2 regions of the Priestia sp. D3YE.R1 genome follow, and region 1 is predicted to be linked to the other one. Evidence: a T-box and tRNA genes for the amino acid it is inferred to sense, from the RefSeq annotation. Region 1 holds a T-box; the other holds one or more tRNA genes.
The links. A T-box is a leader RNA that pairs with one kind of tRNA and senses whether it is charged. The one in region 1 lies ahead of pheS (phenylalanine--tRNA ligase subunit alpha), so its partner is inferred to be a tRNA-Phe.
Positions count from the first base shown of each region.

Region 2: it has a tRNA-Phe gene. The T-box ahead of pheS (phenylalanine--tRNA ligase subunit alpha) is inferred to sense a tRNA for this amino acid. The anticodon was not compared.

Region 1 is NZ_JBLTHW010000001.1:157,539-172,794, reverse strand. It holds gene ACOZIR_RS00875 (AMP-binding protein) at 10-1,701, opposite strand; gene ACOZIR_RS00870 (5-methyltetrahydropteroyltriglutamate--homocysteine S-methyltransferase) at 1,920-3,026, shown strand; gene ACOZIR_RS00865 (DUF350 domain-containing protein) at 3,178-3,585, opposite strand; gene ACOZIR_RS00860 (endonuclease MutS2) at 3,767-6,130, opposite strand; gene polX (DNA polymerase/3'-5' exonuclease PolX) at 6,150-7,862, opposite strand; gene ACOZIR_RS00850 (CvpA family protein) at 8,061-8,618, opposite strand; gene zapA (cell division protein ZapA) at 8,615-8,875, opposite strand; gene rnhC (ribonuclease HIII) at 9,019-9,933, shown strand; gene pheT (phenylalanine--tRNA ligase subunit beta) at 9,967-12,381, opposite strand; gene pheS (phenylalanine--tRNA ligase subunit alpha) at 12,395-13,429, opposite strand; T-box leader at 13,484-13,719, opposite strand; gene ACOZIR_RS00825 (TrmH family RNA methyltransferase) at 13,768-14,532, opposite strand; gene sspI (small acid-soluble spore protein SspI) at 14,673-14,879, shown strand; gene ACOZIR_RS00815 (M42 family metallopeptidase) at 14,936-15,256, opposite strand, start outside.
Region 2 is NZ_JBLTHW010000008.1:26,134-41,389, forward strand. It holds gene ACOZIR_RS25900 (DHH family phosphoesterase) at 1-1,647, shown strand, start outside; gene rplI (50S ribosomal protein L9) at 1,644-2,093, shown strand; gene dnaB (replicative DNA helicase) at 2,209-3,573, shown strand; gene ACOZIR_RS25915 (adenylosuccinate synthase) at 3,761-5,047, shown strand; tRNA gene ACOZIR_RS25920 (tRNA-Lys) at 5,215-5,287, shown strand; tRNA gene ACOZIR_RS25925 (tRNA-Glu) at 5,303-5,374, shown strand; tRNA gene ACOZIR_RS25930 (tRNA-Asp) at 5,410-5,485, shown strand; tRNA gene ACOZIR_RS25935 (tRNA-Phe) at 5,490-5,562, shown strand; gene yycF (response regulator YycF) at 5,825-6,532, shown strand; gene walK (cell wall metabolism sensor histidine kinase WalK) at 6,539-8,446, shown strand; gene ACOZIR_RS25950 (YycH family regulatory protein) at 8,437-9,804, shown strand; gene ACOZIR_RS25955 (two-component system regulatory protein YycI) at 9,791-10,570, shown strand; gene ACOZIR_RS25960 (MBL fold metallo-hydrolase) at 10,589-11,383, shown strand; gene ACOZIR_RS25965 (S1C family serine protease) at 11,441-12,673, shown strand; gene ACOZIR_RS25970 (CxxH/CxxC protein) at 12,747-12,905, shown strand; gene rlmH (23S rRNA (pseudouridine(1915)-N(3))-methyltransferase RlmH) at 12,989-13,468, shown strand; gene ACOZIR_RS25980 (tRNA dihydrouridine synthase) at 13,604-14,602, opposite strand; gene ACOZIR_RS25985 (PhoX family protein) at 14,996-15,256, opposite strand, start outside.

The sequences.
Region 1 (15,256 bases):
GACGATCGACTACGTCGCCTTTTTATGCTTTTCATTTTCTTCTTCAATCAGCGCTCGTCGCAAAATCTTACCGACCGCTGTTTTTGGAAGCTCATTTCGAAATTCATAGAGGCGCGGAACTTTATAAGCGGCTAAATACTTTCTAGAAAACTCATTTAACTCTTCTTCAGTACATCTTACACCATTTTTCAATACAATGTAAGCCTTCACTGTTTCTCCTCTATATGGATCAGGAACACCTACCACTACAGCTTCTTGAATTTTTTCATGCTCATATAATACTTCTTCAACTTCTCGAGGATAGATATTATATCCCCCGGCAATAATAATATCTTTCTTTCGATCTACTACATAAAAATAACCTTTATCATCCATATAGCCAACATCACCTGTTAGCAACCATCCGTCTCGCATAACAGCCTCCGTTTCTTCAGGCTGTTTCCAATATCCTTTCATTACCTGAGGACCTTTAACCGCAATTTCTCCTACTTCGCTTACAGCAGCTTCTTTACCTGTTTCAAACGAGAGAATTTTGGCCTCCGTGTCTGGCCAAGGCACTCCTATGCTTCCTGGTATTCTCTCTTTCCAAAGAAAATTAGCATGAGTAACAGGAGAAGTTTCTGTTAAACCGTATCCTTCCACTAGTTTACCTCCAGTGAGCTTTTCAAACTGCTCCTGTACTTCCACAGGAAGAGGAGCCGAACCGCTCATACATGAATCAATAGAAGATAGGTTGTATTTTGCTAAATCAGGATGGTTTAATAAAGCGATGTAAATTGTTGGAGCACCTGGAAATAAAGTAGGCTGCTGCTTATGAATGGTTTTGAGCGTCGTTTTTGCATCAAATTTAGGCAGAAGCACCATCTCGTAGTTTTGCAAAACCGATAGAACAAGAACCGTTGTTAAACCATACACGTGAAAAAACGGGATAATTCCAAGCACTTTTTCTTCTCCATGCTTGCAGCGGTATAACCAATGTGAACACATCGTTGCATTGGCTACCAAGTTTTTATGAGTAAGCATAACTCCTTTTGGAAAACCTGTTGTTCCCCCAGTGTATTGTAAAATCGCGATATCTTCGTCTGAAATTCCCTCGGCATTACATACTGCTGGAGAGGATTCATTTATAATGCGTTTAAATAAATGCGTAGTCTCCGTATGACTCACATCCACGCTTATCTTCTGCTGTTTGCGCTGAATAAATGGATAGAGTACGTTTTTGGGAAATGGGAGATAATCTTGAATAGAGGTAATGACTACGTGTTCTATACTTGTTAACGCTTTCATTTTTACTACACGCGGATATAGCAAATCAAGTGCAATAATCATAGTCGCTTCTGAATCATTCAGCTGATACTCTAACTCTCTTTCCGTATACAAAGGGTTTGTTTGAACGACTACTCCTCCGGCAAGAAGAACAGCATAAAAGGAAATGACAGCTTGAGGGCAATTTGGAAGCATAATGGCTACTCTATCCCCTTTTTTTAATCCCAATTCAATAAGGTAAGATGACAGTTTCAAAGAATCTTGATGCAGCTGGGAAAACGTCATTTTTTTCCCTAGAAAATAGATTGCGTTTTTTTTAGGATCTTTTTGAACTGCTTCTTCAAAAAGCTGTGCTAAATTTTTTTGTTCATAATGAAGCGCAGCAGATATTTCCTCTGGATATTGAGAAAGCCATATCTTTTCGGTGGATTCCACACGTATCCTCTCCCTCAAAAAAATAAAAAATTAGAATTTTCTAATTAAAATTATAGTTCATTCTTTTTTTAGATGCAATCGTTATTGAATGTTCTCTTTCCTGCCTAATCACTCTTTCATCCTGCAGCGTAATAAATAAAAAATTGGATTTACCCCTGTACATTATCCGAATTTTTTGTATATAATAAAAATTAGATTTTTTTAAGGAGCTGTATAAATTGATAACAACATTGACTAAAGGACCGTTCAAAGCAGATCACGTTGGAAGCTTTTTGCGTCCCGAGCGTATCAAGCAAGCACGATTACAAGTGGAAAACGGGGAAATGACAAAGAAACAGCTTCGAGCAATTGAAGATGAAGAAATTAGTAAGCTCGTAGAAAAGCAAAAACAAATTGGATTAAAAGCCGTCACAGACGGTGAGTTTCGCCGTGCGTGGTGGCACTTTGACTTTCTATCAGAACTTGTTGGCGTAGAACTTTACGAAGCAGAGTCGGGAATTCAGTTTCACGGGGTCCAAACAAAAGCTCACGGTATAAGAGTGACTGGAAAACTAGATTTTAATCAACACCCTATGATTGAAGATTATAAATTTCTTCATCAAGCGGCTGGAAAAGAACACGTGGCTAAGTTCACCATTCCAAGTCCCAATATGCTGTTTTTCAGAGGTCATATTGAAAAGTCTGCTTACTCGGATACGGATGTATTTTTTGCTGATTTAGTTAAAACATATCAAAAAGCCATTCAAGCATTTTATGATGCCGGATGCCGCTATTTACAGTTAGATGATACTGCGTGGGCGGTCTTTTTCTCAAAAAAAGGACAAGAACAAATCGCGTCAAAAGGATTTACGCCCCAAGAATTACTGAAACGTTTTACGGATGCGATCAATGAATCCATTGCGCATAAACCAGATGATATGGTTATCACAATGCATATTTGCAGAGGAAATTTCCAGTCTACTTATACAGCAAGCGGCGGATATGAAAATGCGTCAAAAGCTATTTTCAGTCAGTTAAACGTAGATGGACTATTTTTAGAATTTGATGATGAACGCTCAGGAGGATTCGAACCTCTTCGACATGTAAAGCGAAATGATCTTCAGATTGTCCTTGGTCTTATTACATCAAAATTTGGAGATTTAGAAGATCCTGAAGCAGTGAAAAAACGAATTGCTGAAGCGGCAGAATTTGTTTCTCTTGATCAAATTTGTTTGAGTCCCCAGTGCGGATTTGCTTCTACAGAAGAAGGAAATTTACTAACTGAAGAGCAGCAGTGGGATAAAGTAAAGCACGTGATTTCAATTGCTGAAGACGTATGGAAGTAATCATTAAAAAAGCTGACCTGCTTTAAGGCCAGCTTTTTTGCTGTCATCACCATGTTAGGAAAAGCTATATAGATAAATAGATAAGACCAATAAGCATAAACACTCCGCATAAAACGAGTAAAATTTTCGCTAACTTCTCCATGACTCTCTCCTATCCTATCCCTGCTCCTATTACATAGGACATACCGATTGAAATAACAAGTGAAATAAACCCAACGGCTCTGTTATCTTGTTCAATTTCATCATCGATTCGAAATTTCGGCGTCAAAAATTCGAAAATAAAATAGCTGACTAGTAAAAGAACGAACCCATATATTCCCCATCCGAGCATTCGTAACAAATTGTCGTTATGCTCAATCGAATAGCGAAAAATATTAGCTAATCCAAATATTTTCCCACCTGTTGCCATCGCAACAGCCATATTTCCTTTTTGAATCTCTTCCCAGTTCTTATACTTGGTAACGAGCTCAAACACAACAAGAAAGACGACAATGCTCAAGACAACCACGCTGTAATAAGCGGCGGATTCAATATACGGGTCTTTCCAAAAATCCCTCATTTTTGCATCACTCCTAATTTATATTACACTCCACGCAATGAACTGACAGGTCTCTTTCCTATACTTGTATCGTTCTTAAAAGAGATAGAAAATCCAGCATAGTCCATAAGCCATGTCGGATTTTCTATCTTCATATATGCTTGTTCAGCGCATCAACTGACACCTTTATTTCAACATTCTTTTATTTAAATTCCACAACCGTAACGCCAGAACCTCCTTCAGAAGCTTCTCCAAAACGAATATTTTTAACAGAACGATGATTTTTCAAATATTCCTGTACACCTTTACGAAGAGCTCCAGTTCCTTTACCGTGGATAATCGAAACGCGCGGATAGTTGGCTAACAAAGCATCATCAATATATTTTTCAACTCGAATCAGCGCATTTTCATAGCGCTCTCCTCTTAAATCCAGTTCTAGATTTACATGATAATCTTTTCCTTTTACCATAGCAAGCGGCTTTGTTTCTACTGGTTTTGGGGAACTGATATATTGGAGGTCTTTTTCTTTCACCTTCATTTTCATGATTCCCATTTGTACTTGCCATTCATTATTGCTTACTTGTTCCACAAGCGTTCCTTTTTGTCCCCAGCTTAAGACTTTCACTTCATCTCCAGCTTGAAGAGTGCGCTCTTGTTTTTTCGGCACAGCCGGTTTCTTTTTACTTTTTTCAAGAGTTGGAACCGCATCTTCTAGACGCTTACGCGCTTCAATCAATTCATGCTCTTTTACAAGCGCATGATTTTTTTGACTCATTTTACGCAAATCGCTAATGATTTTCTCCGCTTCTTCAGATGCTGCTTGAACTGTGGCTTGAGCTTTTTCTTCAGCTTTTTCGTACAGCTTGTCTCGTTTTTCATTAAACTCAATAATCTGACTCTGTAGTTCTTTATGAAGCTTCTGAGCCTCTTTTCTTAGCTCTTCAGCTTCTTCTAGCTCGTGTTCAGATTGACGGCGGCTATCTTCAAGAGAAGCGATCATATTTTCTACTTTATTTGTTTCTGAGCCAATATAGCCTTTGGCACGTTCAATTACTTCTGCACTTAAACCTAAACGCTTTGAAATTTCAAAAGCATTGCTTCGGCCCGGTACACCAATCAGCAGCTTGTAAGTAGGACTCAATGTTTCAATATCGAACTCTACGCTAGCATTGACCACTCCTTCACGGTTATAGCCGTACGCTTTTAATTCAGGGTAGTGAGTAGTCGCAACTACGCGAGCGCCTCTTTCATATACTTGATCTAAAATCGAAATCGCAAGCGCTGCACCCTCTTGAGGATCTGTTCCTGCTCCCAATTCATCGAACAAGACCAGACTTTCATGATCTACTTTTTGTAAAATATCTACAATGTTGACCATATGAGATGAAAAGGTACTCAGACTTTGTTCAATGGACTGCTCATCTCCAATATCAGCAAATACGTGTTTAAACACAGCCATTTCCGATCCATCCAGCGCAGGAATCTGCAAACCTGCTTGAGCCATTAACGTAAATAATCCAAGTGTTTTTAACGTGACGGTTTTACCGCCGGTATTTGGTCCTGTAATAACGATAGACGTATATTGATCACCTAGCTCAATATCATTCGCAACGACATCTTCCTGTGCAATAAGAGGATGTTTTGCCTTCACTAACTTAATATAGCCTCGGTCGTTCATTTTAGGTTTTGAAGCTTTTAGCTCATGGCTATAGCGCCCTTTAGCAAACATGAAGTCCAGCTCACCTAACAGATAAACGTTTTGACGGAGTTCATTTGCCACTTCCGCTACCTGAACGGTTAGAGCAATGAGAATACGCTCAATTTCTTGTTTTTCTTTTACTTTTGCTTCTTGAAGCTCATTGTTTAACGTCACAATCGCCTGTGGCTCAATAAATAACGTTGCTCCAGATGAAGACTGATCGTGCACAATGCCTCCATACGCACTGCGATACTCTTGCTTAACAGGAATAACAAAACGTTCGTTTCGAATGGTAACAATCGCATCTGACAACATTTTTTGAGCAGACGAGGAGCGAATAAGACTTTCTAGCTTTTCGCGAATACGAGACTCCGTTGAACGAAGTTTTTGACGAATGCCTCTTAGCTGGTCGCTTGCACCGTCTAGCACTGTACCATTCTCGTCAATGCTCATTTTAATTGTTTGTTCTACCTCAGGAAGAGGCATTAGTTTTTCGATATGTTCAGTTATAATAGGAAGCTGTAAATCTTCGTCTTCTACTACTTGCTCGATAAATTGCTTAACTTGTCTTGCAGCATAAATAGTGCTTGCTACATCAAGAAGTTCATTAGAGCTTAGCGTTCCTCCAATTTCAGCGCGCTTTACGCTAGGTCGAACGTCAAAGATGCCTCCTAGCGGTACGTTGCCACGCAATCGCAGCACGGTTGTAGCTTCATCTGTTGCTTCCTGCCATTTGACTACTTCTTCATACTGAGTCGAGGGAATCAAATTCGCTACTTTTTCTCGGCCTAAAGAAGAAGCTACTTTTTTCTGAAGCTGTTCCTTAACTTTATTAAACTCTAGTACATGGAAAATACGTGATTGCAAAACTGATTCCTCCTGTTGCTTATTTATGTCGATTTAAAAAGGCGGTTAATTCTTTGAGGCTATACGTATTTAATACCGTTTCTGGTTTAAGCCAGCCTTTAATTCCCGTAGATATTCCAATTTCCATATGCTCTAACATGTCTAGATTGTGAGCATCTGTATTAATCGCAATTTTAACTCCTGCCTCTTGTGCTTTTTTTATGTGCTCAGCGGCTAAATCTAAACGGTTTGGATTCGCATTTAGCTCAAGAGCCGTTTTTGTTTCTTTAGCTAATTCAATTAGCATATCAATATCTACATCATATCCGTTGCGGCGACCAATCAAACGACCGGTCGGATGAGCGATTAAATCTACATGAACATTATTTAACGCTCGCTTTAAGCGATTCATAATTTCTTCGCGTGATTGTGAAAAACTAGAGTGAATGGACGCAATAACAAAATCTAGCTCAGCTAGCATTTCATCATCATAATCAAGTGTTGCATCGGGCAAAATATCCATTTCAATTCCTGCTAGTATTGTAAAATCATCGAACTGTGCGTTTAAACGATTAATTTCTTCACGCTGTTTGCGAATGCGTTCAGGCGTTAGACCGTTAGCTACTTTTAAATACTGAGAATGGTCTGTAATCGCCATGTATTCATAGCCTCGCGCGCGACATGCTTCCGCCATTTCTTCAATTGAATACGCCCCGTCGCTCCACGTAGAGTGCATATGCAAATCACCTTTTACGGCACCGTAGGTCACGAGCGTTTGTGGCTTTATAAATGCGTCTACTTCCGTTCCATCTTCACGAAGTTCCGGCGGAATAAAAGACAGCCCAAAATGTTCATAGAATGCTTGTTCAGACTCAAATGTCATGACTTCGCCTGTCTCCGCATTTTCAACGCCATACTCGCTAATTTTTTCACCGCGTTCTTTTGCTAATTGACGCATGCGCACGTTATGATCTTTTGATCCTGTAAAATGATGAAGCGTCGTGGCAAACGCTTTATCTTCTACAAGACGAAAATCCACAGATACATCGTACTCATAAGCTAACGTTACCGATACTTTTGTATCTCCATTTGCAATGACATCCTTCACATTTGGCAGCGATACTAGCTGTTCACGGACAGCATGAGGCTCAGCTGTTGAAATAATAAAATCAAGATCTTTTACGGTTTCTCTCATGCGGCGGATGCTCCCTGCTTGAGAAAAACGCTCAATGCTATGCATCTGTTTAAGGGCTTCTAAAATTTCTTCCGCTATTGGAAGCATAAAAGCAAGAGGCAAACGATCAGGACGCTTCCCAAACTCTTCAATAGCAGCGATAATTTTCTCTTCCGTCTTTTTACCAAAACCGCTTAGTCCCTGCACTCGATTTTCCATACACGCCTGATGCAGTGATTCCATATCTCGAATATCTAGCTCTTTATATAATTTAGCAATTTTTTTACCTCCAAGCCCCGGCAGCTTAAGCAGAGGAATAAGTCCTTCAGGAACTTCTTGCTTTAGTTCTTCTAGTACGCTTGATTCATTTGTTTCCATATACTCTGTAATGACTGCAGCCGTTCCTTTTCCAATTCCTTGGAGCTTTGTAAAATCCTCAATCTCTGTCAGCGTTCTCTCGTCTGTTTCTAGCGCTGCAGCTGCTTTTCGAAAAGCAGAAATTTTAAAAGGGTTATCTCCCTTTAATTCCATATATGTAGCAATTGTTTCTAACAATTTAATAATATCCTTTTTATTCATCTCTTTTCACCAGCCTATTATCATAATAACGAACCTTTCAAAAACATGATGAGTGACATATCTACTCTCTCAAATGTTTATCTAGACATACTTTTATCTCCGTGAAAACCGCAGAACAGACTGCGATAAAAAAAGAGGGTATCTCAAAAGTATTATGACACTTTCGACACACCCTCTCAACAAGCTATTGTAATTTCATTACATTACACCATACTGTGTCCACAAATCTTGAATCGCAGACGATAAATATGGAGTATTTTGTACGATATTGATTGCAATTGAAGACTGTTGAATTGGCGTTTGAATTTCACTTACCGGAATCACGGCTCCAATGTATAACAAAATAAAAACGATGATATACACTTCAACGAATCCAAGTGCACCTCCGCCCCATTTATTTAACTGGCGCAGAATTGGCAGTTCGGTTAAAGCCGTTAAAACAGAGCCTGCAAGGCGAAGTACAATGTGAGTAGCAAAAAATAAAATCGCAAATGCAATCATTCGATAAAAAGCGTCTTCTATCGTTCCAGAATCAAATACAAACGATGCGACACTTTGCTGCTGAATATTGTCCGGAAACGGAATCAGCAAGCGAAGTCGGCTTGCCAAATCTCCACTAAACATATAAGCGACGATAAACGAAACCGCAAAACTGACAATATGAATGAGCTGCAAAATAAACCCTCTTTTAAGACCTGTTACAAAGCCTAAAAGAAGCAATATAATTAAAATGATATTAAGCATTGACTCAGTCATTCCTCTTTTCCATAAAGTTTTTGTTCAAGTCTCTCATAATCTTCTTTCAGTTTTATATATTCGTGTACAGCATTCACAGCTGTTAATACTGCTAATTTATTGATATCTAAAGAAGGGTTTTTAGTACTGATTTCACGCATTTTTTCATCCACTATAGAGGCGACAAGTCGAATATGGCTTGTACTTTCGCTACCGACGATGCTGTACTGCTGACCAAAGATGTCAACTGTCGCACGTGTTTTATCTTGTCTTGACACGAGAAAATCCTCCGTTCCACGAAAAATCCTAATCCCTATCATACCACGAAGAAGACTTCAATGGAAACATATCTATATTTAAGCTATCATAAGGGATAGTGCTTATAAAGTAAACTAAAATACCCCGAAAGGAGTGAAGCATTATGTCACATGCTGTTATTAAGGTATCAGCTGATCAAATAGCTAAAATGAAGCTTCATTACACATCCTATTTACAGCCCAAACTTCCGCAGGGAAGTATTTTTGCAGCTAAAACCCCCGGCTGTTCTATCACTGCGTACCGCTCTGGAAAAGTACTTTTTCAAGGAAAAGAAGCTGAAACAGAAGCGGCTAAGTGGGGGGGCCCTTTAGATGCTGCGAAAAAGGCTCCTGTCTCACATCTCCCATCAAACTTCAGCTCACTATCGGTCATCGGTTCTGACGAGGTAGGGACGGGAGATTATTTTGGCCCTATGACCGTAGTTGCTGCCTATGTTCAAAAAGAGCAGCTTCCTTTGTTAAAAGAATTAGGAGTACGAGATTCAAAAGAGTTAACGGATGCTAAAATCATTGAAATTGCCAAGCAGCTTGTTTCGTTTATTCCCTATAGTTTGCTTGTTTTACATAACGAAAAGTATAATGCATTTCAAGAAAAAGGCATGTCACAAGGTAAAATGAAAGCTCTGTTGCACAACAAAGCTTTATCCAACGTGTTAAAAAAATTGGATCCTGAAAAACCTGATGCGATTTTAATTGACCAGTTTGTTGAAAAAAACACCTATTATAAACACATCGTAAAGGAAAAAGAGATTATCAAAGAAAACGTCTTTTTCAGTACAAAAGGAGAAAGCGTTCATTTGTCTGTAGCTGCTGCTTCCATTATTGCCAGATACGCATTTTTAAAACAAATGGATTTACTGACGGAAAAGACCGGGATGGTCATTCCTCGCGGAGCTGGGGCACAAGTTGATATCGCCGCTGCTAAAATCATTAAAAAACATGGCGTCAGTGCGCTGAACTCTTTAGCTAAAATTCATTTTGCTAATACAGAAAAAGCTTTAAAATTAGCTAAAAAATAAGAGATGTGGAAATCCACATCTCTTTTTTTATTCTTATGAACGAAGCGTTGCACCAAATTCTTTTTCAACAGCTTCTAACACTGCACCATGTGCTTTTGCTACTTCTTCATCCGTTAACGTACGTTCAGGATCTAAGTAACGTAAAGAGAAAGCTACAGATTTCTTGCCTTCTTCCATACGCTCTCCTTCATATAGGTCAAACACCGTTACATCTTTTAAAAGTTCTCCGCCCGCTGCATAGATGACGCGCTGAACTTCTCCTGCAAGAACGTTTTTATCTACAACAAGTGCAATATCACGCGTAATAGATGGGAATCGTGGAATAGCTGCATAACGAACTTCTTCGACATCTGCAGCTAATAGCTCTTGAAGGTGTAATTCAAATACGTATGTTTCACGAAGACCATACTGTTTCTGAGCAACAGGATGAACTTGACCTACGTATCCAATTTCTTTTTCATCTAACCATACAGCCGCTGTACGTCCAGGGTGCATACCGTCTTTTTTAACGGGAGCATATGAGATTCGTTTCTCCAAACCAAGCTGTGCAAATAACCCTTCTAGTACACCTTTAATCACATAGAAATCAACGGCTTTCTTTTCACCTTGCCAGCCGTGAGCATGCCATAGACCCGTGATTGCACCAGCTACGCGCTCCTGCTCATCCGGTAATTCTCCTTCACCTTTAGATAAGAACACTGAGCCTGTTTCGTATAGCGCAATAGAATCCGACTGACGAGCGTTGTTATGCTTCACTGCTTCAAGCAAATGAGGCACTAAGCTTTGACGAAGGATGCTGCGATCTTCACTCATCGGCATTGCTAAACCAATCGTACTTGTTGCATTTAGTGCGAACTGAGTAGCTTTTTCAGTGCTCGTTAACGAATATGTTGTTGTTTGCGCTAGTCCCGCTCCTTCTAAGAAACGGCGAACTTTGCGGCGTCCAAGCTGATACTCCGTTAATTTCCCTGGAGTTGCCACTGTTACAGGAAGCGTTGTAGGAAGGTTGTCATAACCATACATGCGCGCTACTTCCTCGACGATATCTTCTTCAATTGTAATATCGCCTCGACGGGTTGGCACTGTTACAACAATGGTTTCGTCTTCCACTTTGTTTTTAAATTGAAGACGGTTCATAATGTCTTGTACTTCTTCCATTGATAGCTCTGTACCAAGCACATCGTTAATACGTCCAAGTGACACAGCTACAACAGCAGGTTCCACAGTTAGTGTATCTACTTCCACAGTACCGCTTACCACTTCACCTGAAGCGTATTCAGCCATTAATTCTGCTGCGCGGTCAGCGGCTACACGCGTACGGTTAGGATCAATTCCTTTTTCAAAACGAGCGCTTGCCTCACTGCGAAGACCGTGGTCTTTTGAAGCTTGGCGAACCGTTAAGCCTTTGAAGTAAGCTGATTCAATGAGAACATTTACCGTATCGTCTTTTACTTCAGAGTTTGCTCCGCCCATTACACCTGCAAGTGCTACCGGCTCACTTCCGTTTGTAATGACAAGCTGATTGCCTTTTAATACGCGCTCTTGGTCATCAAGCGTTACAAACTTCTCGCCTTCTGACGCGTGACGCACAACAATTTCCTTTGAACCAAGACGATCGTAGTCAAAAGCATGCAGCGGCTGACCGTATTCAAGCAAAATATAGTTAGTAATATCAACTACGTTGTTATGAGGTCGAATGCCAGCTGCCATTAAACGCGTTTGCATCCATAGTGGTGACGGAGCAATTTTTACGTTTTTCACAACGCGCGCTACGTAAAGCGGATTGTCTTCTTTTGCCTTTACTTCAACGGAAATATAATCAGACGCTTGCTCATCAGACGTTTGCACGTTTACTGACGGATACTTCACTTCGCGACGTAAAATAGCCGCTACTTCATGCGCTACGCCTAACATACTTAAGCAGTCTGAACGATTTGGTGTTAGCCCTAGTTCTAATACTTCATCGTTTAAGTTTAGTGCATCTAGTGCATCCGCTCCTACTTCAGCATCGCTTGGGAAGACGAAGATTCCTTCTTGGTAATCTTTTGCTACAAGCTTGCTTTCAATGCCAAGCTCTTGAAGAGAACAAATCATACCGTTCGATTCTTCACCGCGAAGCTTAGCACGCTTGATTTTAAAGTTACCTGGAAGTACAGCTCCCACTTTTGCAACCGCTACTTTTTGACCTTGTGCCACGTTCGGTGCTCCGCACACGATTTGAACGATCTCTCCTCCGCCAAGATCTACTTGACAGCGGCTTAATTTATCCGCATTTGGATGCTGTTCACGTTCGACAACGTGACCAATTACTACTCCGCTGATGCCTTTATTTAAGTTTTCTACACCTTCAACTTCAATTCCACTTTTTGTGATTTTATCAGCTAACTCTTCTGCCGTTATGCCTGATAAGTCAACATACTCTTGTAACCAACGATAAGATACAAACATCGTAGTCCCTCCTTTATACTTGTTTAAATTGATCTAAGAAACGAACATCATTTGTATAGAAATGACGAATATCATCCACGCCGTGTTTTAACATAGCAATACGCTCTACACCGATTCCAAAAGCAAATCCACGATATTTAGTTGAATCGTATCCAGCCATTTCAAGGACATTTGGATGAACCATGCCTGCTCCTAAAATTTCAATCCAGCCTGTTTGTTTACATACATTACAGCCTTTACCTCCACATTTTGCACACGATACGTCTACTTCTACAGACGGCTCAGTGAATGGGAAGAAACTTGGACGAAGACGAATTTCACGGTCTGCACCGAACATCTTTTTCACAAATACTTCAAGCGTGCCTTTTAAATCGCTCATACGAATGTTTTCGTCTACTACAAGACCTTCAATTTGCATGAATTGATGAGAATGCGTAGCGTCATCGTCATCGCGGCGGTACACTTTACCCGGGCAAATAATTTTAACAGGTCCTTTGCCTTCATTCTTGTTCATAACACGAGCTTGAACAGTTGATGTATGCGTACGAAGAAGCGTTTCTTCCGTAATATAGAACGTATCTTGCATATCACGTGCTGGGTGACCTTTTGGCAAGTTCAGCGCTTCGAAATTATAGTAGTCCTGCTCTACTTCCGGTCCTTCTGCTACTTCATAGCCCATTCCTAAGAATAAATCTTCTACTTCTTCAACCACGCTTGTTAGCGGGTGATGCGTACCTGCTTTAACAGGTCGTCCCGGCAGCGTTACGTCGATTGTTTCTGAAGCAAGTTTACGCTCTACCTCGGCTGCTTCTAACGCCGTTTGTTTTTCTTCAATTTTAGATGCAATCGCTTCACGTACTTCATTTGCAAGTGCTCCCATTACAGGACGCTCTTCAGCTGAAAGTTTTCCCATACCGCGAAGTACTTCTGTGATAGGGCCTTTCTTTCCTAAATAAGCTACGCGTACGTCGTTTAATTCTTTTAAAGCACTTGCCGCTTCGACTTTTGCAATTGCTTCTTGTTGAAGTTCTTGTAAACGTTCTTTCATCACTTATTCCTCCTTTTAACGTAAAAAATGACAAATAAAAAAACCTCCTCCCAAAAAAGGGACGAGGATTAGTCGCGTTACCACCCTTGTTAACTATATACACAGACGTATACAGTTCACTTCATTCAAGTTAACGGAATCTCCGGAACACCTTTACATCTATGTAAGATGGTCTAAGTGTCAACTCAAGAGGTGAATTCACTTATTACACTTATAAAAATGCTTTCAGTCACGGCATTTTCTCCCTGCATAAACGGACATAAGCTACTGCTCTCTTTCATCGTTTTTTACATATGTAACTATTGTATTATTATAGTGAAAACACGTTCTCGATGCAACTACATTCCGCGTAAATAATAAAGTAAGATTCCAGAAGCGATGGCAACATTTAGCGACTCGCTCTTTCCATAGATGGGAATGTACAGATTCTGATCCGTTTGTTCCAACACTTTCTCGCTTACGCCTTTTCCTTCATTTCCCACAATCAGCGCAAATTCGTTTGAAGGTTTTACGTGTGTGTAGACCTTTCCATTTTGTAACGACGTGCCGTAAACTGCGATGCCTCTTTCTTTTAACAGTGAAATCATTTCGAGTAAATCACCTTTTACAATTGGAAGGTGAAAAATAGCTCCTTGCGTTGAACGAACGACTTTTGGGTTGTACACATCCACGCTGCCCTCTCCAACGATAATAGCGTCCACTCCGGCAGCATCAGCGGTTCGAATAATCGTACCTAGGTTACCTGGATCTTGCACTGCATCTAAAAGAAATACTTTCTGTGCTGTATGAATGATTTCTGCATGCTTTGTTTGAACACACACGGCAATAATTCCTTGAGGTGTTTCTGTGTCAGATAATAATTTAATAATTGCTTCGTTTACAACGGTTATTTCGATACCGTCTATATTCCACTGTGCGGGCACTTCGGTCGATTCGCGTATAATTAGTTCCTTTACGCAATCGTTATTTTTGATAGCCTCTTCTACTAAATGAAAGCCTTCTACCATAAAAAGGCCCTGCTTATCACGGTCTTTTTTATTATGCAGCTTTTTCCACGCTTTTACCTGCGGATTTTTAACTGAATCAATTTGTTTCACAAACATAACTCCTTTATCTATACAAAAATAAATAGTTCGATTACATTTTGTTCAATAATCATTAGATAAGTTTCACTTTATTGTACATAGAAATCGCAAAGAAAACAAAAACTATTGGTAACTTTACGATAGCTGAGGTGAAAATGATGGATCTTAATTTACGAAATGCTGTTATTGCAAACGTTTCAGGAAACTCAAAAGAAGAGCTTGAGGCTACAATTTCTGACGCTATTCAAAGCGGTGAAGAAAAAATGCTCCCTGGACTTGGTGTTTTATTTGAGGTGCTTTGGGAAAAGTCTCCGGAATCAGAAAAAGAAGAAATTCTGACAACGCTTGAAAACGGTTTAAAATAAATAACCTTTTCCTATGTACAACAAAAAGCTCATTCTCCTAGGAGAATGAGCTTTTTTTAATTGTACGTAATTGCGTTAACCGTTTCTCGGTCTAAGCGTTTAATCACTTCCGCAATTAATTTAACTGCATTTTCATAATCATCACGATGAAGCATCGCTGCATGAGAATGGATATAACGAGTTGCAATTGTAATCGAAAGTGCTGGCACCCCGTTAGCTGAAATATGAATAGAACCTGAGTCCGTACCGCCTCCAGCGATTGCATCAAATTGATACGGAATATTTAATTCATCTGCCACATCTACCACTGTATCTCGAAGTCCTTTATGAGAGACCATGGAAGCATCATATAAAATGATTTGCGGACCATCTCCCAT
Region 2 (15,256 bases), on a different contig from region 1:
GACACACTAGTGGGAAGATCATTATACGATGTAGCAGAGAGTATTATTCCACTGATCAAACAAGAAGTGGAAACAGAAGTTGTCACGTTGCATGATCGGAAATTCAAAGTGGTGATTAAACGAGACGAGCGCTTACTGTACTTCTTTGATATTACAGAGCAAATAGAAATCGAAAAATTGTATGAAGAAGAACGAACAAGTTTAGGCATTATCTTTTTAGATAATTATGATGAACTCACGCAAGGAATGGATGATCAAGTTAAAAGTAACTTGAATAGCCAAGTAACTTCTATGTTAAATAGTTGGGCTCAAGAATACGGTATTTTTATTAAACGTACGTCTTCTGAGAAATTTATTGCGATTATGAATGAACAAATCTTAATTCATTTAGAGCGAAGTAAATTTTCTATTTTGGACCAAGTTCGAGAAGAGACGTCTAAACAAAATATACCGCTTACATTAAGCATTGGTATCGGAGCTGGTGCTGCTGATTTACCTGAGCTGGGTGCTTTAGCTCAATCTAGCTTGGATTTGGCCTTAGGTCGAGGTGGAGATCAAGTAGCGATTAAACAGCCGAATGGAAAAGTGAAATTCTTTGGCGGCAAGACAAATCCAATGGAAAAACGGACGCGCGTGCGTGCAAGAGTTATTTCTCACGCGTTAAAAGAGCTCATTACAGAGAGTGGAAAAGTGATTATTATGGGTCATAAGTATCCGGATATGGATGCTGTAGGAGCTGCCATTGGAATATTAAAAGTAGCACAAGTGAATCAAAAAGACGGTTTTATCGTATTAGATCCTGACCATATTGATACAGGTGTTCAGCGAATGCTAGAAGAGATTAAAAAGAAGGAAGGCCTGTGGGAACGATTTATTACGCCTGAAGAAGCCTTAAATCTTGTGAGCGATGATACTCTTTTAGTAGTAGTAGATACGCATAAGCCGTCGCTCGTTATTGAAGAAAGGTTATTAAATCGTATTGAAAATGTCGTGGTCATTGATCATCATAGACGAGGAGAAGACTTTATCGAAGATCCTCTTCTTGTCTATATGGAGCCATACGCTTCCTCGACAGCAGAACTCGTTACTGAGCTGCTTGAATACCAGCCAAAACGATTTAAAATTGATATGCTAGAAGCAACAGCACTTTTAGCCGGTATTATTGTCGATACAAAAAGCTTTACATTACGCACGGGATCTCGTACGTTTGATGCAGCGTCCTTTTTACGTTCTCAAGGCGCAGATACGGTTCTTGTTCAAAAGTTTTTAAAAGAAGATATCACGCAATATGTACAGCGAGCACGCTTTATTGAACATGCAGAGATTTATACAGCAGGTATTGCCATTTCACGAGCTGAACCAAACAAAATGTATGATCAGGTGTTAATTGCGCAAGCTGCAGATACGCTGCTTTCAATCAGCGGAGTGGTTGCTTCATTTGTTATTTCTAAGCGACGGGATAATCTAATTGGTATTAGTGCTAGATCGCTTGGGGATATCAATGTACAAGTTATTATGGAAAGTCTCCAAGGCGGAGGCCACTTAACGAATGCTGCTACTCAGCTCCAAGACATTAGTTTGGATGAAGCTGAAGAACGGCTTAAACAAGCAATTGATGAGTACTTAGATGGAGGTAGAAGATCATGAAAGTAATTTTCTTAAAAGATGTAAAAGGAAAAGGCAAAAAAGGTGAAGTGAAAAATGTTTCAGACGGTTATGCACATAACTTCTTATTAAAAAATGGTTATGCTGTTGAAGCTACAGGCGGTAATGTGAAGGTATTAGAAGCACAAAAACATAGAGAGCAAAAAGATGCAGCTGCAGAACTTCAAGCAAACAAAGAGTTAAAAGCAACTCTTGAAGAACTAACAGTTGAATTAACAGCAAAATCTGGTGAAGGAGGCCGTTTATTTGGTTCTATCACAAGCAAACAAATTGCTGAAGAATTAAAGAAAAAACACAAAATTAAAGTAGATAAGCGTAAAATTGAATTAAATGATGCTATTCGCGCATTAGGCTACACAAATGTACCGGTTAAATTACATCCAGAAGTAACGGCTACTGTAAAGGTACACGTGACTGAACAAAAATAAACGTACGATTGAAAAATAGGTAAATAATATAAAGGGTTGGCGCGGACTTGTATTTGTTCGCGCCAACATTTATGATGAAAGAAAATACGAAAGAATATAAGAGGGGCATAGAAATATGAGTGATCTTTTTGCTGATCGTCTTCCGCCTCAGAATATTGAAGCAGAGCAAGCGCTATTAGGGGCCATTTTCTTAGAGCCTTCTTCTTTAACCTTAGCATCTGAGCTGCTAATACCTGAAGATTTTTACCGGGCATCGCACCAGAAAATCTTTACATGTATGCTGAAACTTTCTGACCAAGGTGAACCGGTTGATTTGGTAACGGTAACGTCTGAATTAGCTGATCAAAAAATCTTAGAAGAAGTTGGCGGCGTATCGTATTTAAGTGATTTAGCTAACTCTGTTCCAACGGCTGCAAACGTAGAGTATTACGGTAAAATCGTAGAAGAAAAGTCGATTTTACGCCGTCTAATTCGTACTGCAACGCATATTGCTTCAGAAGGATATGCAAGGGAAGACGAAGTAGAAGTTTTATTAAATGAAGCGGAAAAAAATATTTTAGAAGTAGCACAGCGTAAAAACAGCGGTGTGTTTCAAAATATCAAAGATGTACTTGTACAAACGTACGATGATATCGAAGTTCTTCACAATCGAAAAGGTGACATTACAGGTATCCCAACCGGGTTTAGTGACTTAGATAGAATGACAGCAGGGTTCCAGCGAAATGATTTAATCATTGTAGCGGCCCGTCCATCGGTAGGTAAAACGGCTTTTGCCTTAAATATTGCGCAAAACGTTGCAACGAAAACGGATGAGAACGTAGCAATCTTCAGTTTAGAGATGGGTGCTCAGCAGCTTGTTATGAGGATGCTGTGTGCCGAAGGAAATATTGATGCACAAAGGTTGCGTACAGGCTCGCTTACAGCTGATGACTGGGGAAAGCTCACGATGGCAATGGGATCTTTGTCCAATGCAGGGATTTATATTGATGATACACCGGGTATTCGAGTAGGTGAAATTCGTTCTAAGTGTCGTCGCCTGAAGCAAGAAGGCGGGCTTGGGATGATTTTAATTGACTACTTACAGCTCATTCAAGGAAATGGACGAAGCGGAGAAAACAGACAGCAGGAAGTATCTGAAATTTCGCGTGCGTTAAAAGGTTTAGCCCGTGAATTAGAAGTTCCTGTTATCGCCTTATCACAGCTTTCTCGTGGAGTAGAGCAGAGACAAGATAAGCGACCGATGATGTCTGATATCCGTGAATCCGGAAGTATTGAGCAGGATGCCGATATCGTAGCTTTCTTATATCGTGAAGACTATTATGAAAAAGATACAGAAAATCAAAATATTATCGAGATTATTATAGCTAAGCAGCGTAACGGTCCCGTTGGAACCGTACAGCTTGCCTTCGTAAAAGAGTACAATAAATTCGTTAATCTCGAGCGGCGCTTTGATGACGCAGGAGTGCCGCCTGGTGCATAAAACCTCTCAATATGAGAGGTTTTATTTTATTGTTATCGCATTCGTTCCGCAAAATACGATATATTTGTAATAACTTTTGTTAAATCGTTCGGATTTAATTGACTTTAGCGTGATAAATTGATACACTTATCCATGGTTAAATTATGTCGTAGTGAGCTGTTGCTTACTAAGCGGAGGTGCTTAAGATATGTCTTCAGTCGTTGTAGTAGGAACACAATGGGGAGATGAAGGAAAAGGGAAGATTACAGACTTCCTATCAGAAAATGCAGAAGTGATTGCACGTTACCAAGGGGGGAACAATGCAGGTCACACAATTAAGTTTAATGGTGAAACTTATAAGTTACATTTAATTCCTTCAGGTATTTTTTATAATGACAAAACGTGTGTAATTGGAAACGGTATGGTTGTCGATCCAAAAGCGCTTGTTCAAGAATTAAAATACTTACATGATCGCGGTGTAACAACAGAAAACTTACGTATTAGTAACCGAGCTCATGTGATTCTTCCATATCATTTAAAATTAGATGAAGTTGAAGAAGAACGTAAAGGTGAAAATAAGATTGGTACAACGAAAAAAGGTATTGGACCAGCTTATATGGATAAAGCAGCACGTGTTGGTATTCGAATTGCCGATTTACTAGACCGTGAAGTATTTGAAGCAAAATTAACACAAAACTTAGCTGAAAAGAATCGCCTTCTTGAAAAAATGTATGAAGTAGAAGGCTTTACATTAGAAGAAATTTTAGATGAGTACTATGAGTATGGTCAACAAGTTGCAAAATATGTTGTTGATACATCAGTAGTATTAAATGATGCGTTAGACGAAGGACGTCGTGTACTATTTGAAGGCGCACAAGGTGTTATGTTAGATATCGATCAAGGAACATATCCATTTGTTACATCTTCGAACCCAGTAGCTGGTGGAGTAACGATTGGTTCTGGTGTAGGTCCATCTAAAATCAAACACGTGGTAGGCGTATCAAAAGCGTATACAACTCGTGTTGGTGACGGTCCTTTCCCAACTGAATTAACAAACGAAATCGGTGATCAAATCCGTGAAGTAGGACGTGAATATGGTACAACAACTGGTCGTCCTCGCCGTGTAGGTTGGTTCGATAGTGTAGTTGTACGTCATGCTCGTCGAGTTAGCGGAATCACAGATTTATCTTTAAACTCGATTGATGTATTAACGGGAATTGAGACATTAAAGATTTGTGTAGCTTACCGTTACAAAGGGGAAGTTATGGAAGAATTCCCTGCTAGCTTAAAAACACTTGCAGAATGCGAACCTGTATATGAAGAGCTTCCAGGTTGGACAGAAGATATTACGGGTGTGAAAACATTAGATGAGTTACCTGATAACGCTCGCCACTACTTAGAGCGCGTGTCTCAATTAACAGGTATTCCTTTATCTATTTTCTCTGTAGGTCCAGATCGTACACAAACAAATGTATTACGTGGTGTATATAGCTAAATAAAAAAGGTTAGCTCCTCGTGAGCTAACCTTTTATATATATAATTGGTGGTTTGTTAACAAGATTTTTAAAAAAAGCTCAATAATAAAAATAAAGTTTTAAAAAACTATTGCATTTATATAAAATATCGTGTTATTATAATAAGCGTCGCTAAGAGATATAACATGAGCCATTAGCTCAGTTGGTAGAGCATCTGACTTTTAATCAGAGGGTCGAAGGTTCGAGTCCTTCATGGCTCACTTTTGTTACAACGTGGCCCGTTGGTCAAGCGGTTAAGACACCGCCCTTTCACGGCGGTAACACGGGTTCGAATCCCGTACGGGTCATTTTTAATAATTTTAATACATAGCATATAAACTGAGGTCCCGTGGTGTAGCGGTTAACATGCCTGCCTGTCACGCAGGAGATCGCGGGTTCGATTCCCGTCGGGACCGCCATTTTGGCTCGGTAGCTCAGTTGGTAGAGCAAAGGACTGAAAATCCTTGTGTCGGCGGTTCGATTCCGTCCCGAGCCATCAAAAAGCATGACTTTATTTAAAGTCATGCTTTTTTCTTTTATTTACATTTAAAAGAAAACGTTATTTGCTTTGTATCTCTTTTGTGGTAATATATTACTTTTGTATTTAGAGATGGTTGAAAATCATATATCTTCATGTATAGTAGAGGATGAACTTGTGACGTTTCAAGGGTTATCAAGTATAATAAAACTACGGTATTCAAACAGTATGAATACTATCTTTTATATTTTGCTTCAACTAATAAAGGAGAACGATGATCATGGATAAACGTATTTTAGTCGTAGATGACGAAAAGCCGATTGCAGATATTTTAAAGTTTAATTTGCAAAAAGAAGGTTACGAAGTATTTTGTGCTTATGATGGCGTAGAAGCACTTGAAAAAGTGGAAGAAGTACAGCCTGAAATGATTTTATTAGATATTATGCTTCCTCAGAAAGATGGAATGGAAGTTTGCCGAGAAGTGCGTAAAAAATATGATATGCCAATTATCATGTTAACAGCAAAAGACTCTGAAATTGACAAAGTTTTAGGTCTAGAATTAGGTGCAGATGATTATGTAACTAAGCCGTTCAGTACGCGTGAATTATTAGCACGTGTAAAAGCTAATTTACGTAGACATCAGCAGGTAGCTGTTCCAACAGAAGAAAGTGAAACGAATGAAATTACGATTGGAGCACTTGTTATTCACCCAGATGCTTATATCGTGTCTAAGCGCGGAGAAACGATTGAACTGACTCATCGTGAATTTGAGCTGCTGCATTATTTAGCGAAGCACATTGGACAAGTCATGACGCGTGAACACTTGCTTCAAACCGTATGGGGCTATGACTATTTTGGTGATGTGCGTACGGTAGATGTAACAGTTCGAAGATTACGTGAAAAAATTGAAGATAATCCAAGCCATCCAATGTGGATTGTAACAAGACGTGGAGTAGGCTATTATTTACGCAGCCCAGAGCAGGAGTAATTTTAGATGAAGAAAGTAAGGCTCCTGCAATCTATTCATTTAAAGTTTGTATTGATTTATGTGCTGCTCATTTTAATTGCGATGCAAATTATTGGGGTCTATTTTGCACGACAATTAGAAAAGGAATTAGTTAACAACTTTCGAACGTCTCTTCAAGAGCGGACGGACTTGCTGACGTATAATATTGGACAAGAAATGGTGAAAAATCGTGATGATGATTCACCCACTCTTGAGGAAGACTTAAAGACTATTTTACGAGATTTTGCTTCAAGACCCAATTTAGCTTCAAATGATATGAATGACATCTCTGAAGTAAGAGTCATTGACCAAAATAGAAGAATCATTGCTACATCGAACTCAAATCCTCAACAGATTATAGGTAAAAAGACTAATGATTTAGCGATTACAAATGCGTTGTTAGCAGGAACGAACTCTGATAATGTATTTGTTGATCAAAGCGGACAGCGAATCAGAGTTATGATACAGCCTATTCGTTTACAGGATAAAGTAGGTGCCAGTCAATCAAATTCCGCTAATAAAAATGGAAAAGTTCAGTCTAGCGAAGAAATCTTAGGTGCTATTTACTTAACAGCTTCCATGGAGCCTGTTTACGATCAAATGAGTAATATCAATCAGATCTTTAAGGCAGGTACGGTGATTGCTCTTTTTATCACAGCTATTTTAGGCGTGTTTTTAGCTCAGACAATTACTCGTCCAATGTCTGAAATGAGAAAACAAGCACTTGAGATGGCCAAAGGGAACTTCACGAGAAAAGCTAAGGTATACGGGTATGATGAAATTGGTCAGCTAGCTCTCACATTCAACAACTTAACAAGAAAGCTTCAAGAAGCACAGGCAACGACAGAAGGGGAGCGCCGTAAGCTTAGTTCGGTATTAGCTCATATGACGGACGGCGTTATTGCGACGGATCGAAAGGGAAGAGTAATTTTAATTAATGATCCAGCCGCAGCTATGCTAAATGTTTCACGTGAAACGGTTTTGTCTGACCCAGTTGTTTCCCTATTAGATCTTGAAGAAACGCATACGTTTGAAAGCTTGCTCGCTAATCAAGAGTCATTAATTTTGGACTTTAGTACAAAATCGGATCCTTTTATTTTACGAGCTACCATTTCCGCTATTCAAAAAGAGACCGGTTTTATTAACGGGATTATCATTGTCTTGCATGACATTACAGAGCAGGAGAAAATTGATCAAGATCGCCGAGAATTTGTAGCGAATGTTTCACATGAATTGCGTACGCCGTTAACAACAATGCGCAGTTATTTAGATGCGCTTGCAGACGGAGCTTGGCAAGATAAGGACTTAGCTCCAACATTTTTAAATGTAACGCAAACGGAAACAGAGCGAATGATTCGTCTCGTTAACGACTTGCTTCAATTATCTAAGCTAGATAGCCAAGATTACCGATTTAGTCGTGACCCAATCAATTTTGTGAAGTTCTATCATTACATTATTGATCGCTTTGAAATGACAATTGAACAAGGTATTTCGTTCGTGCGCGACTTACCAAATGAAGCAATCTATGTCGCTATCGATCAAGATAAAATTACACAAGTATTAGATAACATTATTTCCAATGCAATAAAATATTCACCTGAAGGCGGAACCATTACATTTTCAATTGCTCAGCATACGCATGAAATTGTTGTGAGCATTAAAGACCAAGGTATGGGAATTCCAAAATCAAATTTAGCTAAAATTTTTGAACGCTTCTATCGTGTAGATAAAGCACGAACGCGTAAATTAGGCGGAACAGGATTAGGGCTTGCTATTGCCAAGGAAATTATTGAAGCACATGATGGACGCATTTGGGCAGATAGTCAGGAAGGAAAAGGAACAACGATTTACTTTACTCTTCCGATTGAAAGTGAGAATGATGACGAATGGGAATGAGATATGAACATATCAAAACGGCCATCTTAGTTGTTCTCGTCGCTTCCAGTTTAATTATGACGTATCATATATGGACGTATCAGCCTTCTTATAAGGTCATTTCAAAAAATCAACATTTGCAGGAAGTTGAAGTGAGTTCAAAAAGTAAAATAGAAGATCATATTCTTCCAACAGAAGTTCTCTATCATCGAAACGATAATCACTACATGTCTCACGACGAAGATGATGTAAACAAATGGGTAAATGAAATGAAAAAGTGGAAGTTTTCGAATGTGACGGACGTTTCGGATGCTATTTCTCCTGATGGATTTTTAAATTATGTCCATGGAAGTAATTCTATTGAAGTGTTGTATCCAGACGCGCTACCGTTAAAAACATTTCAACAGCTTTTTTCATTTTCTCAAACTTCTTTGCCTAATCAAACATTTGACCGTGTACTCATTAAAATTAAGCGTACACCTTCCTTTTTCGTGAGCGTGTATCTTGTGAATTATGAGCAAAAAAAGATTTATTCGGTTACAGTCAAGAATTTGGCCAAAGATGATATCAAAGAATTAGAAGATAAAATGAAGCGTACGTATGCCCCGAGTCTTGTATATAAAGAAAACAAAAATCGGTATATCTTCCTTCCGGAAAATAATATTACGATGAATAGTGAAGTCTACTATACGAGCATGAGGCATTTAGATATTGAAAAATATAAAGAAGCGCTTTTTAACAACCCAGACTATGCACGGAAAGAAACGTCTACAAACAGAGATGTCTACACCGAAGGTACAAAAGTGATTAATGTCAATACGAAGACAGATGTGATGGAATATGTGAATCTTGTAAATTCCACGACCGAGGTAATGGAAGATTATAATTTGATAAATCGCAGCTTTAGCTTCGTTAATGACCATGGCGGCTGGACAGAATCTAATTACAGATTCAACAGCTGGAATCGTATTACAAAAGAAATTAGCTATCGTTATTATAAAGATAACTATCCCGTGTACAGCAATCAGGGAATGACTGAAATATATCAGAGATGGGGAAATGCGGAGATTTTAAATTACCGTCGTCCTCTTTATCGTTTTGTAAGAGTACAGGACTCCAGTGTAGAAAAGCTGCAGTCATCTCAAAAGGTGATTCAATTAATTGAAAAACATCAAAACTTTGACCCGAATCTGTTAAAAGATATTTCAATAGGCTATCAGCTAGAAGAAGTTTCACAGCAGCCGAAAACCGGTGAAAAGACGGTTGAATTTAATTCTAATTCTGTCAAACTCGTTCCTTCTTGGTTCTATTATTATAATAGCAAATGGTATCGAATTGCACCGCCGACCGAAGGAGGCGATAACGATGGATTGGAATAGAACAAAAACCATTTTTATTTTCACTTTCTTGATTCTTAATATTTACTTAGGCTATCAGATTTTTAAAACCCATCAAGAAGATCAGTACTCTCTATTTGTAGAGTCGAGCGTTGAAGAACAATTAACGAGTGAAGGCATTGAATACAAACATTTAGCTAAAGATGTGAAGGAAGCTTCGTCGTTAAATGCTAAAAGCAAACTGTTTAAAGATGAAGATTTAAAAAAGCTTAAAGAACAAAAAGCAGCGCTGCTTGAGGAAAAAACAATTCGAAGCGTATTAGACAAACCTTTTTCAGTGCCTGAGAAAAGTCCCGAAGCAAAGCTAAGTCAATTTCTAAAACGGTATGTGCTCTCGGGTAAGGATTATGAGCTATGGAATGTTAACAAAGAGAAAAACACAGTTACATTCTTTCAACAATATAAGAAGCATAAAATCTATGACAATGAAAATGGCATGATCATTGCTCATTTAAATGATAAAGGCGAAATTGTTTCATATGAACAAACTATGCTAGGTTCTGTGAAAACGTTGGATGATGAGCAGGATGTTTTAACGCCTTTAAAAGCATTGGAAAATTTGTTTTTGAAGGGTGAATTGAAAAAGAAAGATTCTGTAACAAAAGTAGAGTTTGGGTACTATACGTTTGATCTGCCGTTACTAAATTCTCAAGTTTTAGCACCAACTTGGCACATCGTTGTAAATGGAGATACAAGTTATTTTGTAAATGCCTTTGAAGGGCAGATTATTAAAAAAGGAAATAAATAAGTATTTGGAGTGAGATAAATGAGCCTGCATTTCAGCGTGCTAGCGAGTGGGAGCACAGGAAATGCGATTTTAGTAAGTGATGGAGAACATTCCTTACTAGTTGATGCAGGGCTGAGCGGAAAGCAAATGGAAGCTCTCTTTCAACAAGTAAATCGCAATATCCCGGATTTATCAGGAATTTTAGTGACTCACGAACATAGTGACCATATTAAAGGACTAGGTGTTCTGGCACGTAAATATAAGCTCCCTATTTTCGCAAATGAAAAAACGTGGAACGCAATGGATGGCTTGATCGGCAACATTGATACGGAACAGAAGTTTCACTTTGAAATTGGCCAAACGAAATCGTTTGGTCAATTGGAAGTGGAGTCTTTTGGCGTTTCGCATGATGCTGCAGAGCCTATGTTTTATGTCTTTCATCAAGGGTCTAAAAAATTAACCCTTATTACGGATACCGGCTATGTAAGTGATCGCATGAAAGGTACGATTAAAAATAGCGATATGTACGTATTTGAAAGCAATCATGATGTTGAAATGCTGAGAATGGGGCGCTACCCTTGGAGCATTAAAAGACGAATTCTAAGCGACGTGGGACACGTATCAAATGAAGACGCGGCGCTTGCAATGGCAGATGTGATTGGAGATCAAACCAAACGCATTTACTTGGCGCATTTGAGTCAAGACAATAACATGAAGGAAATTGCCCGCATGTCGGTTGCACAAGTGTTACAACAAAAAGACATCAATGTAGAGGACAATATTCTGCTATGTGATACTGATCCAAAAAGACCAACTGATATTGTTTATGTATAGTCTCTAGAAAGGAAGCGAAAAATAACTTCATTTAGTACGTGAATGCAGACATTCACGATGATAAATGAAGGGTTCGGTGATAGTGTGGAACATTATGATGAAGGCCAAGAGCCGAATAGTCGGCCGCCTAAACGCCGCAGAGGATATTTCGCTTCTGCTCTCATTGGAGCTATTATAGGTGCACTTATTGTACTGCTTCTTATGCCAGCCTTGGTGAGGAACGGGATTTTGCCAGATGGATGGATGACGGATGAAAATAGAGATGAACAAACAGGATCTACCATTCAAAAGTCAGTATCTCTTGACGTCACTACGGCCGTCACAAAAGCTGTTTCTGAAGCCAATGCAGCAGTTGTAGGAGTTGTAAACATCCAGAACTCTGAAAGCTTTTGGAATGATGAACGAACTGATGCCGGGACGGGCTCAGGTGTTATTTACAAAAAGCAGGGCAATAAAGCTTATATTGTGACAAACTATCATGTCATTAAAGGTGCTAACGAAATTGAAGTAAGCTTCAGTAACGGCACAAGGGTATCAGCTAAAATTCTTGGCAGTGATGATTTAATGGACTTAGCAGTTCTTGAAATTGATGCAGGTCACGTGACAAAAGTGGCTACCTTCGGAAATTCTGATAAGCTTAAAGCTGGTGAACCAGTGATTGCTATCGGAAACCCGCTAGGCCTTCAATTTTCTGGATCCGTTACACAAGGAGTTGTCTCAGGAGTTAATCGTGTCATTCCTCAAGATTTGAATGGCGATGGAAATCCTGATTGGCAATCAGAAGTCATTCAAACAGATGCAGCCATTAACCCTGGCAATAGCGGGGGTGCTCTTGTTAATATTGATGGTGAATTAATAGGCATTAATTCCATGAAGATTGCCCAAGAAGCAGTAGAAGGCATTGGTCTTGCGATTCCAATTAACATGGCTAGGCCCATTATTAATGACTTAGAACGATATGGTGAAGTCAGACGTCCGTATCTTGGAGTTAGTACACTATCATTAAGTGAGGTATCAGGGTATCATTTAAAAGAAACCCTTAAGTTACCGCATGATGTAGTAAACGGAGTCGCTGTTCTAAAAGTCGAACCAGGTTCGCCAGCCGCTAAAGCTGGGTTGAAGGAATATGATGTGATTGTTGAGCTAGATCACAGCAAAGTAAGGGATATTGCGACACTTCGCAAACACCTCTACATTGAAAAAGAAATTGGCGATAAAATGAATGTAACGTTCTATCGTGATGGCAAAAAGAAATCCACAGAAGTAAAATTAACGCGTCAAATGAAGTAAAAGAAAAGTTATCCACAGGGGATAAACTCCTGTGGTTTTTTAATGAAAAGAATAGAGAAAGGAAGATAAATACATGAAGATATATTGCTGTTTAGAACACACAGAACTAGCGCTGGATGTAATGGTAGATGAGATTGAGCTAGCACCGGTTTTTGAAAAAATAGAAAACTCAACTGACAAAAAAGGCTGCGAATATTGTGACAATGAAGCTGTATATGTAGTAGGGAACTAATATTCTTATACAAAATGTGGATATAACATGTGGATATGTGGATAATATCTGTGGATAAGAGATAAAGGAGAGGAGAACAGCCTGTGAATATCTCTATTATAACCATTGGGAAGTTAAAAGAAAAATACTTAAAACAAGGTATTGAAGAATATTTAAAGCGTTTATCAAGCTATGCAAAAGTAGAAATTATTGAGCTTGCAGATGAAAAAGCGCCCGAAAACTTAAGTGAATCTGAAATGGAACAGGTGAAACAAAAAGAAGGAGAGCGCATCTTAGCGAAAATCTCAGATGATACTCACGTGATCGCATTAGCTATCAACGGAAAACAAAAATCTTCCGAGGAACTGGCAAAAGAAATCGATTCATTAGCTACTTACGGAAAAAGTAAAGTAGCGTTTGTCATTGGCGGATCGCTTGGCTTAAGCAGCGAAGTAATGAAACGTTCAAACGCAGCTCTTTCTTTTTCAAAAATGACCTTTCCTCATCAGCTTATGCGCCTAGTATTAGTAGAACAGATTTACCGAGCTTTTCGTATTATTCGAAATGAACCGTATCATAAATAGAACGTGTGGATATTTTTTCATTAAAAGCAGAGGCAGAAGGAAATGTGAAACCTTCTGCCTCTGCTTTTATCATATGTGGATAAATAGCACACCTCTATAAAAAGAACAATTGAGTTTGAGCAAACGAGCTCTTATTTAAGAAACAGAAAAACCTTCGTCTTCTTTCACTCCAGCTCTGTCTTTAAACTCATCAAGTAACGCACGCACTTCATCAGTCGTTTCCGTGCTCATCAGGAGATTTCTTAATTCACTTGCACCGCGGAACCCACGAACGTAAATTTTGAAAAAGCGTCGAAGCGGTTTGAAAGGGCGCGGCTCTAGTTCTTCAGAATATTTGTCATGAAGGTCTAGCTGCAGGCGAAGAAGTTCTAATAGCTCTTCGCTTGTGTGCTCTTTCTTTTCTTTTTCAAACGCAAACGGATTATGGAAAATTCCGCGTCCAATCATGATTCCATCAACGCCGTACTTCTCCGCAAGCTCAAGACCTTTTTGGCGGTCAGGAATATCACCGTTAATTGTTAGTAGCGTATGAGGCGCAATTTCGTCACGAAGCTTCTTGATCTCCGGAATTAACTCCCAGTGCGCGTCAACATCGCTCATTTCTTTTTTCGTACGAAGGTGAATAGAAAGGTTCACGATATCCTGTTCGAGAATGTGCTTCAGCCATTCATACCACTCGTCAACTTGAGTATAGCCAAGACGAGTCTTTACGCTTACTGGAAGCCCTCCAGCTTTGGCTGCCTGGATAATCTCAGCCGCAGTATCTGGACGGCGAATCAAACCAGAACCTTTTCCGTTTCCTGCAACGTTCTGTACAGGGCAGCCCATATTAATATCAATGCCGCGAAAGCCCATTTCGGCCATGCCAATACTCATTTGACGGAAGTATTCAGGTTTATCTCCCCAAATATGCGCAACGATTGGCTGTTCATCATCTGTAAACGTCAAACGTCCTTTTACGCTATCTTTTCCTTTCGGATGGCAGTAGCTTTCCGTGTTCGTAAACTCTGTAAAAAATACGTCAGGTCGTGCTGCTTCAGTCACAACATGGCGAAAAACGACATCCGTCACAGCTTCCATCGGTGCCAAAATAAAAAACGGACGCGGCAACTCATGCCAAAAATTATCTTTCATCTTATATCTAAACCCTTTCTTTTAGGGAAAACATCTTCCCAAAATTAAAAAGTGTAATTTCTTTTATAAGGTTGAATGCTAGTATAAACTTCAACCAATATATACTTTAATGGTATGGAACGAAAAGTGCAAGGGAACGAGACATTTTGTTTGGCTGGAAATACTTATTGAAACGAATTCTATATCTAGTATTAGTGGGGGATAAGCGAGCCTGAAGGGATATACCGGATACTTACCAATAAATATGCTAACGCGTTTGGGGCTAGGCACTTTCTTTAAGGATATTATAAAGTATTCACCATAATTATGACCACGATAAAAGGTTTTATCAATAACTTCTACTATATAAAAACCACGTCTGTCACTGCACAACAGACGTGGCTTCATTACGTATTAATGCTTTTTGTAAGGAGCCCCGTCCTTAGAAGGCAGTCCAGAAATGTATCCGACACCACCTGTTTCTTGAATGCCAATGCTTTCTTTCATTGCGTTAGCTAACTCTTCTTTATCAACAGCGGTAATATTTTTGTCACTGATGTCCTCGCCTGGGTGCTGATAGTTGCTTAGTACGTAGCGAGAGTTTTTAATGTTTTCTACTGCACGAAGTCCTGTTGCTTCTGCTCCCACTGGAACTGAAAGAATGCGTGATAGTTT